Regions from separate parts of the Allobosea sp. Root670 genome, predicted to be linked through region 2. Evidence: predicted binding sites of a transcription regulator. Region 2 holds the regulator's gene; each other region holds the start of a gene.
What was found. The regulator LexA, encoded in region 2, represses DNA repair genes until DNA is damaged. The targets are predictions, from matches to a motif close to TGTTCNNNNTGTGTTCNG.

Region 1 (3,275 bases), on a different contig from region 2:
GCAGCCGAGAGCTTCTTCGAATCGTCGAGTCCATCAGGCACGCGCTCGGGATCAAGGATCACGGCGGCCGCGACGACCGGGCCGGCCAGCGGCCCACGTCCGACCTCGTCGATGCCGGCCAGCGGCCAGCGGCCGTTGGCAATGGCGGATGTCTCGCGGTTGAAATCGGCGGGCATGGCGGGGTTATGCAGCAGAGCGCAGCGCGGGGCCAGAGCCGTCTTTTCCTCGCCCCACGCAATCGCGTTTGATCGTCATGGTCGGGCTTGTCCCGACCATCCACGTCTTCCTTCCTACAATGCGGTGTCCAAGGCGTGGATGCTCGCCACAAGGGCGAGCATGACGGCGAGAGCAGCCGCCCAACGCCTCAGAACAAACTCAACTGCGCCTTCTCCTTCTCCGGCTTCACGAAGAGATCGGTCCGCAGCCGGCGCCGAGTCGTGTTGAAGCCGATGCGTTCGGCCGCCATCTCGAAGCGCCGTCCGATCATCCAGGCATAGGGGCCGGAGCCGACCATGCGCTGGCCCCATTGCGAATCGTAGTCCTTGCCGCCGCGCGTCGAGCGGATCAGCGACATCACATGCCGGAGCTTGTCGGGATGATGTGTCAGCAGCCATTCCTGCACGATGTCGCGCACTTCGAGCGGCAGCCGGAGCAGGACATAGCCGGCTGCCTCGGCGCCTGCCGCCTTCGCCGCATCGAGGATGCGCTCGATCTCGTGTTCGTTGATCGCCGGGACGATCGGCGCAACCAGCACCGTGACCGGGATGCCGGCCTCGGAGAGCTTGCGGATCGTCTCCAGCCGCTTGGCTGGCGAGGCGGCGCGCGGCTCCATGCCGCGTGCGGTCTTCGGATCGAGCGTCGTTACCGAGAGCGCGACCTTGACCAGTCCCTTCTCCGCCATTGGAGCAAGGATATCGATGTCGCGCTGGACCAGCGCCGATTTGGTGACGATGCCGACGGGATGATTGAATTTCGCCAGCACCTCCAGGATCTGACGCATGATCCGGAGCTTCCTTTCGATCGGCTGGTAGGCGTCGGTATTGGTGCCGATCGCGATCGTTCGCGGCTGATAGGAGGGGGAGGAGAGCTCCTTTTCCAGCAGCGCCGCCGCATCGGGCTTCGCCGTCAGCTTGCTCTCGAAATCGAGCCCCGGCGACAGGCCGAGATAGGCATGGGTCGGCCGGGCGAAGCAGTAGACGCAGCCATGCTCGCAGCCGCGATAGGGATTGATCGAACGGTCGAAGGAGATATCGGGCGAGTCGTTGCGCGTGATGATGGTGCGCGCCTTCTCATAGGCGATCTCGGTCGAGAACGGCGGGAGTTCCTCCAGCGACCCCCAGCCGTCGTCCTCGGCGACGCGCTGCTCGGCCTCGTAGCGGCCGCCGGGATTGATCGTGGCACCACGCCCGCGCCGCCTGTCGGGGTCGATCTGATGGCCGATATAGGCCATCGGATCGGCGGGTGCGACGACCGGCGCCGAGACGCTCGGCTCCCGGTCGAGCCGCCGCAGGGGCTGGGCTGCCGGGAAGGGCCGTGAGGTGGGTCTGGCCTGGGGCATGGCTGTCGAACCGTGTCGCGCGCCGGGAATCGGCGCCTTCTGGTCTCATGTAGAGTGAACATATAGAGAACAAAAGGCAAGCGGCGGGATTGTGGCATGCTGCGTTGCGGCATAGGCTTTCGCCTATGCTCACAGCCGTGATCCGCAGCGATGGTTCCCAGCAGGCGCTTGCAGCGACCCTGGCTGTTCTGATTCCAGCGGTCGCGGAGGGGTTTCTCGGCCATGCAGTGCTCGTCGACACGGTCGGTGCGCCCGAGACCGAGCGCGCTGCGGACGCCACCGGCGCCCGCTATCTCCGCGCGAGCCATGAGCAAGCCTGGCGGGAAGGCGCAGCCCATGCACGGGGAGACCGCCTCGTCCTGTTCGAATCCGGCGATGTGCCGCAGGCTCATTGGGTCCAGGCGGTGGAGCGCCATCTGCTGGTCGCGGCGGCAAAGCCGGCCCTGATTCCCCTGGAAGGGGCGTTTGCCTCCTTGCGCGAACGGCTCATGTTCTCGCTGCCCGGTCGCGGGCTCACGGCGGGGCTTGTCATGCCCAAGGGGGTCGCGCTGACCGGTCGTCTCGACCGGGCGCCGGTGCGGCTGCCGGTCCTGCGGGAGCGGGCAGGCTAGCTGCCTGGAGGGATGTTACGCCGCCGAAGGCGATATGCCTGAAGCGCATGGCGGAAGGAATTTCGTGCGGGAACTTGTGCGCTGCAGCATAAGTTCATATGTAGACGGTTGCCTGAAGCACCTCCCTCAGACATCGAAAGGAGAGATCCATGCTGGAACGGCACGATTCCTGTTCTGCGCTCGAAGCGGAGCGCGACGAGGACAAGCGCGAGGAACAACGGGAGGACGAAGATACGTTCTCGCCTCGCGAACATCAGGAAGGATTCTGGAGCTAGCCTCTCCACGAAAACCAAGCGGAGGGCTGGATGCAGCCCTCCGCACGGCATTCTCAGGAAGTCGCGGGCCCGTTCGGGCCCGATTTGTTTTGGACGCCCGGTCGGAGCGACCAGCCAGCGGGACGAGGCGGTGGTGACCGCCCGCGACCCCGGCACCTCCCGCCACCGTTGAGCGGCGCTACACCTGATTCCGGAACGTGTCGCAGCTCTGCATCGAGCCTGACTGGAAGCCGGTGGTGAACCACTTCATGCGCTGCGCCGAGGAGCCGTGCGTGAAGGAGTCGGGCACGACCGTCCCTTGCGCCGCCTTCTGCAGCTTGTCGTCGCCGATGGCGGAGGCGGTGCGCATCGCCTGGTCGATATCGCCCTGGTCGATCCGGCCCATCGCCTGGACGTTATGCGCCCAGACGCCGGCGAAGCAGTCCGCCTGCAATTCGATTCGCACCGAGATCGCGTTCGCGTCGCGCTCGGAGGAGCGCTCGCGGATCTGGTTGGCCTTGGGCAGGATGCCGAGCAGGTTCTGGATGTGATGGCCGACCTCGTGGCCGATCACGTAGGCATAGGCGAAATCGCCGCCGCCGCCGAGCTTGCGCTGCATTTCCTGGAAGAAGGAGGTGTCGAGATAGACCTTCTTGTCGACCGGGCAATAGAACGGCCCCATCGCCGATTGCGCGGTGCCGCAGCCCGAGCGGTCGACGCCGGAGAACAGGACGAGCCGTGGCGGCTGGTAGCGGGTATTGGCCTGCTGCGGCAAAAGCTTCGACCAGATGTCCTCGTTCTGCGCCAGAACGGCCGAGACGAAGCGACCCATCTGGTCCTCCGGCGGGCCGG
Region 2 (3,275 bases):
AGGCCCTCAGGACGCAACCGCCCTTCGCCAATTCCGCCATGGATGGCTATGCCGTGCGCGGCGACGAGATGGCGGAAGGCGTTTCGCTCACTGTCATCGGCGAATCCGCTGCCGGCCGGGCCTATGAGGGCGCGGTCGGGCCAGGACAGGCGGTGCGCATCTTCACGGGCGCACCGATGCCTGAAGGCGCCGACACCATCCTGATGCAGGAAGATGCCGACGGCGTCGACAGCCCGGTGATCCGCGTCCGCGTGCCGCCAGCTAAAGGCAAGTTCCTCCGCGCCGCAGGGCTCGATTTCCATGAAGGCGACGTGCTGCTTCAAGCCGGGCGCGCACTCGACAGCGCCGCCCTCGGCCTTGCTGCCGCGATGGGGCATCCGACTTTGCCTGTCCGGCGGAAGCCTCGGGTGGCGATTCTCGCCACCGGAGACGAACTGGTGGCGCCGGGCGAACCTGTGGGCCGCGACCAGATCGTCGCCTCGAACTCGTTCTCGCTCGCCGCGCTGGTCGAGAAGGCCGGCGGCACTGTCATCGATCTCGGCATCGCCCGTGACGACCATGCCGATCTCGCCAGCAAGATCGCAAGGGCGGGCGAGGCCGACGCCGATGTGCTGATCACGCTCGGCGGGGCCTCGGTCGGCGCGCATGATCTCGTGCAGGAAGCGCTGACGCGGGCCGGCATGACGCTGGGCTTCTGGAAGATCGCGATGCGGCCGGGCAAGCCGATGATGACCGGACGCCTCGGCCGGATGGTCGTGGTCGGGCTGCCGGGCAATCCGGTCTCCTCGATCGTCTGCGGCCATCTCTTCGTGCTGCCCTTGATCGAGGCGCTGCTCGGCATCGCGGACGCCGATCGCGACCGCAGCATCCCCGCCATTCTGGGACGCGACATGCCCGGCAATGACGAGCGCGAGGATTACCTGCGCTCGGAGCTCACGCTGACGCCGGAAGGCTGGGTGGCGACGCCCTTCGACCGGCAGGATTCCTCGATGCTCGGCACGCTGGCGCGCGCTCAGGCCCTGACGATCCGCCCGGCCCATGCCGCTACCGCGAAGAAAGGCGAGGCCTGCCGCATCCTGCCCTTGCGGTAGCGGCTTGCGGAACACAAGCAGAACGCGTATGGTGTTCGTGCTTTGTTTCGAATCTGCGCATTGAGGGGCTGGCGGCGACCATGCTGACACGCAAGCAACATGAACTCCTGCGCTTCATCCAGGAACGCTTGCGCGAAAGTGGCGTGCCGCCCTCCTTCGACGAGATGAAGGATGCGCTCGACCTGCGCTCGAAATCCGGCATTCACCGCCTGATCATGGCCCTGGAGGAGCGCGGCTTCATCCGCCGCCTGCCGAACCGGGCGCGTGCGCTCGAAGTCATCAAGATGCCGGATGGGCTCGGCGCGCCTCAGGCACGGCCCCGCTTCAGCCCGGCCATCGTCCAGGGCGGCCTGGGCTCACAGCCCAGCGTGGCCAAGCCGCGCCCTGCCGAGGACGACAGCCGGCATTCCATCGCCATCCCGGTGATGGGCCGCATCGCGGCGGGTACGCCGATCTCGGCGATCCAGAGCCGCAGCCACACCGTTTCGCTGCCGCCGGACATGCTCGGCTCCGGCGAGCATTACGCGCTGGAAGTGCGCGGTGATTCGATGGTCGAGGCCGGCATTCTCGACGGCGACACCGTCGTCATCCGCAGGCAGGACACGGCCAATACCGGCGACATCGTCGTGGCACTGATCGATGACGAGGAAGCGACGCTGAAGCGCCTGCGCAAGCGCGGCTCCTCGATCGCGCTCGAAGCGGCGAACCCGGCCTACGAGACCCGTGTGCTCGGCCCCGACCGGGTCAAGATCCAGGGCCGGCTGGTCAATCTGATGCGGCGCTACTGAAGGCGTTCGGTGTCGGCCTCGGCTTCGTTGTCGGCGGCCGGTGCGGGCTGTACGGTGACCGACTGATTGGTGGGACGCGTGCCTGGCTCCGTCAGGCGTCGCTCGCGCCGGCGGCTCCAGGGCCGCTCACTGTCGGACTGCTCCGCGATATGGCTGCTCCATCCCGACGCCGTCCGGTAGAGCGAGGTCGCGCCGTCGCGTGATAGCGTCATGCGCTCGACCAGCCTGGCCTTGCAGGTGCCGCCCCAGGGGATGGCGGTGATGACGAGGTCGGCGCGCTGGCAATCCTCGATGATGGCGAGTCGCTCGCGCGTATAGGAGATTGTGCGCTTGTCGGCGGTCTGCGCAACGCATGCCAGCCGGTCGCAGGCGATGCCGGCGCGCAAGCTGGGATCGTCGGGCGAGCGGCTGTCGCCATCGGCGGCGAGCCATTGCTGCAGGACGAAGCGGCTGGGCTTGCCGGCGATGGCGAGGCGCCCGTCGGGACCGCGCACGGCCATCCCGGAGCCATCGCGCTCGATCAGGATTTCCGGCCGCTCCGGCTTTCCGGCGATCGCGACGCCGAAGATCAGCGGCAAGGCCGCAAGCCAGCGCCAAGCCGTGGTCCAGAGCGTCAGCCACAACAGCGTCATCGCAAAGCAGGCCAGCACGCCTGAGCCGAAAGCCGCCACCGTCACGGTGGAATGGTCGATGGCCGCGACCCAATGCGCCACCTTGAGGACGACGTCGGAGGCGAGCCCCATCAGGGCCCAGGCCGGCCAGTCCAGCCCGAACGGATAGGCGAGCACGCCGAACACCGCCGCCGGCATGACGAAGAGCGAGACGAAGGGCAGCGCCATGGCGTTGCCGAGCAGGCCGAAGGGATTGAAGGTCTGGAAGTGATAGGCTCCGAAGGGCGCCGTCGCGGCGGTGGCCAGCATGGTGGTGACGAGGATGCCAAGCGCCGCCGTCCAAACGGCTCCGAGCGGCCAGGGCAACACGCGCGGCGGCTCGGTGCGGCTTCGCCCTTCCCAGCGTTCCGCGAAGGCGATCAGCGCCGCGACCGCACCGAAGGACATCTGGAAGCTCGGCCCGAGCAAGGCCTCCGGCTCGCGCAGCAGCACCATCATGGCGGCCAGCGCGAGATTGCGCATGCTGAGCGCGGCGCGGTCGACGAGGATCGCGCCGAGCATGACCAGCGTCATGATGAGCGAGCGCTCGGTCGCGACATCGCTCCCGGAAAAGATGCAATAGGCGGTCGCGCCGAGCATCGCCGCTGCCGCCGCGATCTTCTTGACCGGCCAGTGCAGCGCCACCGTCTGCGACAGGACCAGCAGCGCCCGGACCAGCCAGAAGATCGTTCCAGCGGCGAGCACCATGTGCAGGCCCGAGATCGAGACGATGTGATAGATGCCGG
Region 3 (3,275 bases), on a different contig from region 2:
TTTTCGCAGCCTCCATCCGGCCTCTCCCATCCGAAGACGCTTCGGCCGCCGTACTCCGGCGAGCGTCGGCGCTCCTCGGCGACATACTCGACGAGCGTCGGACCTGTCGCACTCTGTTCCAGCCGGCGACTCTCGCCGTCCAGCCGCGCGATCGCGGCAAGGCGATCCTCCTGACCGAGCTTCGCCCGGTCGACGGCCGAACGAAGGACACCGATCGTCTGATCATAGACCTTGGTCGGTACGGCGAAGGGCTGGCGATCCTTGCCGCCATGCGCGAGCGAAAAGCGCGCGGGATCACTGAAACGGCATGGCGCACCATGCAGCACTTCCGCGACCATCGCGAGAGAGCGTACGGTACGAGCACCAATGCCGGGCACGAGCAGAAGCTCGGAAAAATCGCTCGGGCCCCGGTCGGCCGCGGCGGCGAGCGCACCATGAAGGCGGCGCGCCATGACGTCTTTGGGCCTCACATCATGATGCGAAGGCATCACGAGATGCGGCAGGGTTAGTTGCGGAGCCACTTGATCGGCGCAAGCGCGCTTCGGTTGGAGCGCAGCTAGCTCTCTGACGATCGCATCAGGCCCTTCGTCGCGAAGCATCGCGACCTGCGCCATACGGGCACGGTCCGCGCGTGCATCCGTCAGGTTGACGATATTACCGGTGCTACGGCCCTCGATCGCCGCATGAGGCGCCTCGACGAAGCTGCCGAGCCCTTCGGAATGCCAGTGATAGCGCCGCGCCATCCCGCCATCGCCATTCATGCCCTGCTGCACGACCGTCCAGTGCCCGTCATCCGTCACGAAGAAGCCGTGCAGGTAGAGGTCGAAGTCGTCCTGCACCGCGGCGCTGTCGACCTTCGCAACGAGCCGGCTCGCCTGAGCCAGCGCCGCTCCGTCGAACCCGACCTTCCCACCGATCTGCTCCAGCTCCGCCGGGGTGCGGCGGGACTGGTTGCCGCGTCCGCCGCAGACATGAAGCCCGAGCTCGCCGGCGAGCGGCGTCAGGCCGCGCTTCAAAGCCCCGATCACGCTGGTCGTGATGCCCGAGGAGTGCCAGTCCATTCCCATGATCGCGCCGAAGGACTGGAACCAGAAGGGATGCGCGAGCCGCCGGAGTAACTCGTCGCGACCGTAGTGCTGGATGATCGCCTCGCAGATCACGCTGCCCAGCCTGGCCATGCGCTCGCCCAGCCAGGGCGGAACGCGGCCGTAATGCAGGGGAAGATCAGCGCTGCCTGATCGGCGTGTCATGAAGTTCCGGAACAAATAAAGAACGATCAGTCGGTATAGGCTCTCGCAGGCTCTCGCGCCAGCCTGAATTCAGCCCGACGGCTTCGATGGGGCAAGCAACCGGTGCCCTTGAACAATCTGCAGGTGGTGGAACAGCGAGGCCGCTCGGGCGTCCTGTCTCTGGAGCGCTGAGGGGGGCGATGACGATTCATTTGAGTGGAGACCACCAGCATGGCCAATGGCAATAGCGAGGCACTCAACGACCAGATCGCTCTCCTGCGCCGGCAGGTTTCGGATTTGACCCAACTCGCGGCGGCCGCCTCCGGAGCGGCGCAGGAAGAAAACCTGCAGGAGCAGATCAACGCCAAGCAGGATCATCTCAACGAGCTCCTGAAGCTGCGTGGCGATGCGGGCTAGCGATACGATCGCGATCGACGACGGTTCCACTCCCTGCTGGCCATGCTGGCGTGCAGGGACCGATGAGCGACTGCTGATGCGAAACCCGCCGGGTTCAGGTAGGATGGCTCATCCGCAGCGGAGACATCGTCCGCATGGATAAGCCGATCGCACATCGCCAAGGTTTCCCCGACAGCTTCACGGCAAGCTTGGTCGCGCTCATGCCTGCGGCGGTCTATATTTGCGATGCTGCCGGCCGCCTCACCTTTTTCAACCGGAAAGCCGTCGAGATCTGGGGACGCGAGCCGCCGCTTGGGGACGATCAGGAACGATATTGCGGTTCGTTTCGCATGTGGACGCCGGACGGCCACCTGCTGAGGCATGAGGACTGCCCCATGGCGGATGCGCTGCGGGATGGCCTAGCGGGGCGCGATCTGGAGGTGGTGATCGAGCAGCCGGACGGCACGCGCCTGATCGCCAACGTGAATATTGACCCGATCTTTGACGATGCCGGCAACATAACGGGCGCAATCAACGTCTTCGTGGACGTTACGGATCGCAAGCGCAACGAGGCGCTGCTGGCGAGCCAGCGAGAGGCTCTCGAATGCGCCTTGAACGGAGAGCCTCTCACGGCATCATTAGGCATTTTGGGAGGTGCGGTAACAGCTCAGTACGGTTGCGGCACCCGCTTCGCGATTTATCTCGCTAATGACGAGAGAACGTCGCTCCGGCACGTCGTCGGCATGTCGGAGGACTATGCCGCGGCCGTGGATGGCTTCCTGATCGGGCAGGATTCGCTCGCCTGCGGCCTTGCAACCGCCACAGGCGAAGCGGTTCTGACGTCCGATGTCGAGGAGGAAATGCGCTGGAAGCCATGGCGCGAGATGGCCCGTCGCTTCCAGTATCGCGGCTGCTGGAGCTTTCCGATCCATTCCCGCAAAGGGGAATTTGTCGGCACGTTCGCTCTTTACTGGCCGCAGCCGGCAAAAGCGGGCTCCTCGGATATCGAGGTTGCAAACCTCGTCACCAACACGGCCGGCATCATCATCGGCCGCGACCTCGAAGCGAGGCATCGCAGGGCTGCCGAAGCGTCGCTTCGCGAAAGCGAGGAGCGCTTCCAGCAGCTAGGCGCCTCCTCTTCGGATGCCATCTGGGTCAGAAATGCCCATAGCTGGGACTTTGAATATGTCAGCCCGGCAGTGCAGACGATCTATGGCGTCACCCCGCAGGCTGTGCTCGCCGACGCCAGGCTGCTCAACGCCCTGATTATCCCTGAAGAACGTGATGAAGCTTCGAGGAATGTCGAGCGCGTCAGCGCTGGCGAGGTCGTCGTCCAGGAATACCGTATTCAGCGGGCGGGCGACCTCGCGTTTCGCTGGATCCGAAGCACCGGATTTCCGCTTTACGGTGGCGACGGTGACATCCAGCGCATCGGCTCGATTGCGCAGGACATTACCGAAGCGAAACTTGCGGCCGGACACCAGGCCACTCTGCTCCCCGAGCTCCAGCACCGCGTGCGCAATGTCCTGGCCATCGTGCGTTCGGTCACTGTGCGAACCGGCGAACGAGCCTCAAGCGTGCAGGATTACACCGACATCCTCTCTGGCCGGCTCCTGGCCCTGGCGCGGGTCCAGGCCCTCCTCACACGCG

Region 1: the regulator LexA is predicted to act here: its motif matches at 1,613-1,630, upstream of ASE61_RS04050 (PA0069 family radical SAM protein).
Region 3: the regulator LexA is predicted to act here: its motif matches at 1,258-1,275, upstream of ASE61_RS07950 (DUF763 domain-containing protein).

Annotation. Positions count from the first base shown of each region.
Region 1 covers NZ_LMJU01000001.1:881,739-885,013, reverse strand. The annotation lists gene rnhB (ribonuclease HII) at 1-176, opposite strand, end outside; gene ASE61_RS04050 (PA0069 family radical SAM protein) at 365-1,450, opposite strand; gene ASE61_RS04045 (hypothetical protein) at 1,684-2,169, shown strand; gene ASE61_RS27370 (hypothetical protein) at 2,319-2,444, shown strand; gene ASE61_RS04040 (neutral zinc metallopeptidase) at 2,623-3,275, opposite strand, start outside.
Region 2 covers NZ_LMJU01000015.1:474,408-477,682, forward strand. The annotation lists gene glp (gephyrin-like molybdotransferase Glp) at 1-1,091, shown strand, start outside; gene lexA (transcriptional repressor LexA) at 1,172-1,879, shown strand; gene ASE61_RS14705 (ComEC/Rec2 family competence protein) at 1,873-3,275, opposite strand, start outside.
Region 3 covers NZ_LMJU01000004.1:78,794-82,068, reverse strand. The annotation lists gene ASE61_RS07950 (DUF763 domain-containing protein) at 1-1,250, opposite strand, end outside; gene ASE61_RS07945 (hypothetical protein) at 1,461-1,646, shown strand; gene ASE61_RS26890 (PAS domain S-box protein) at 1,781-3,275, shown strand, end outside.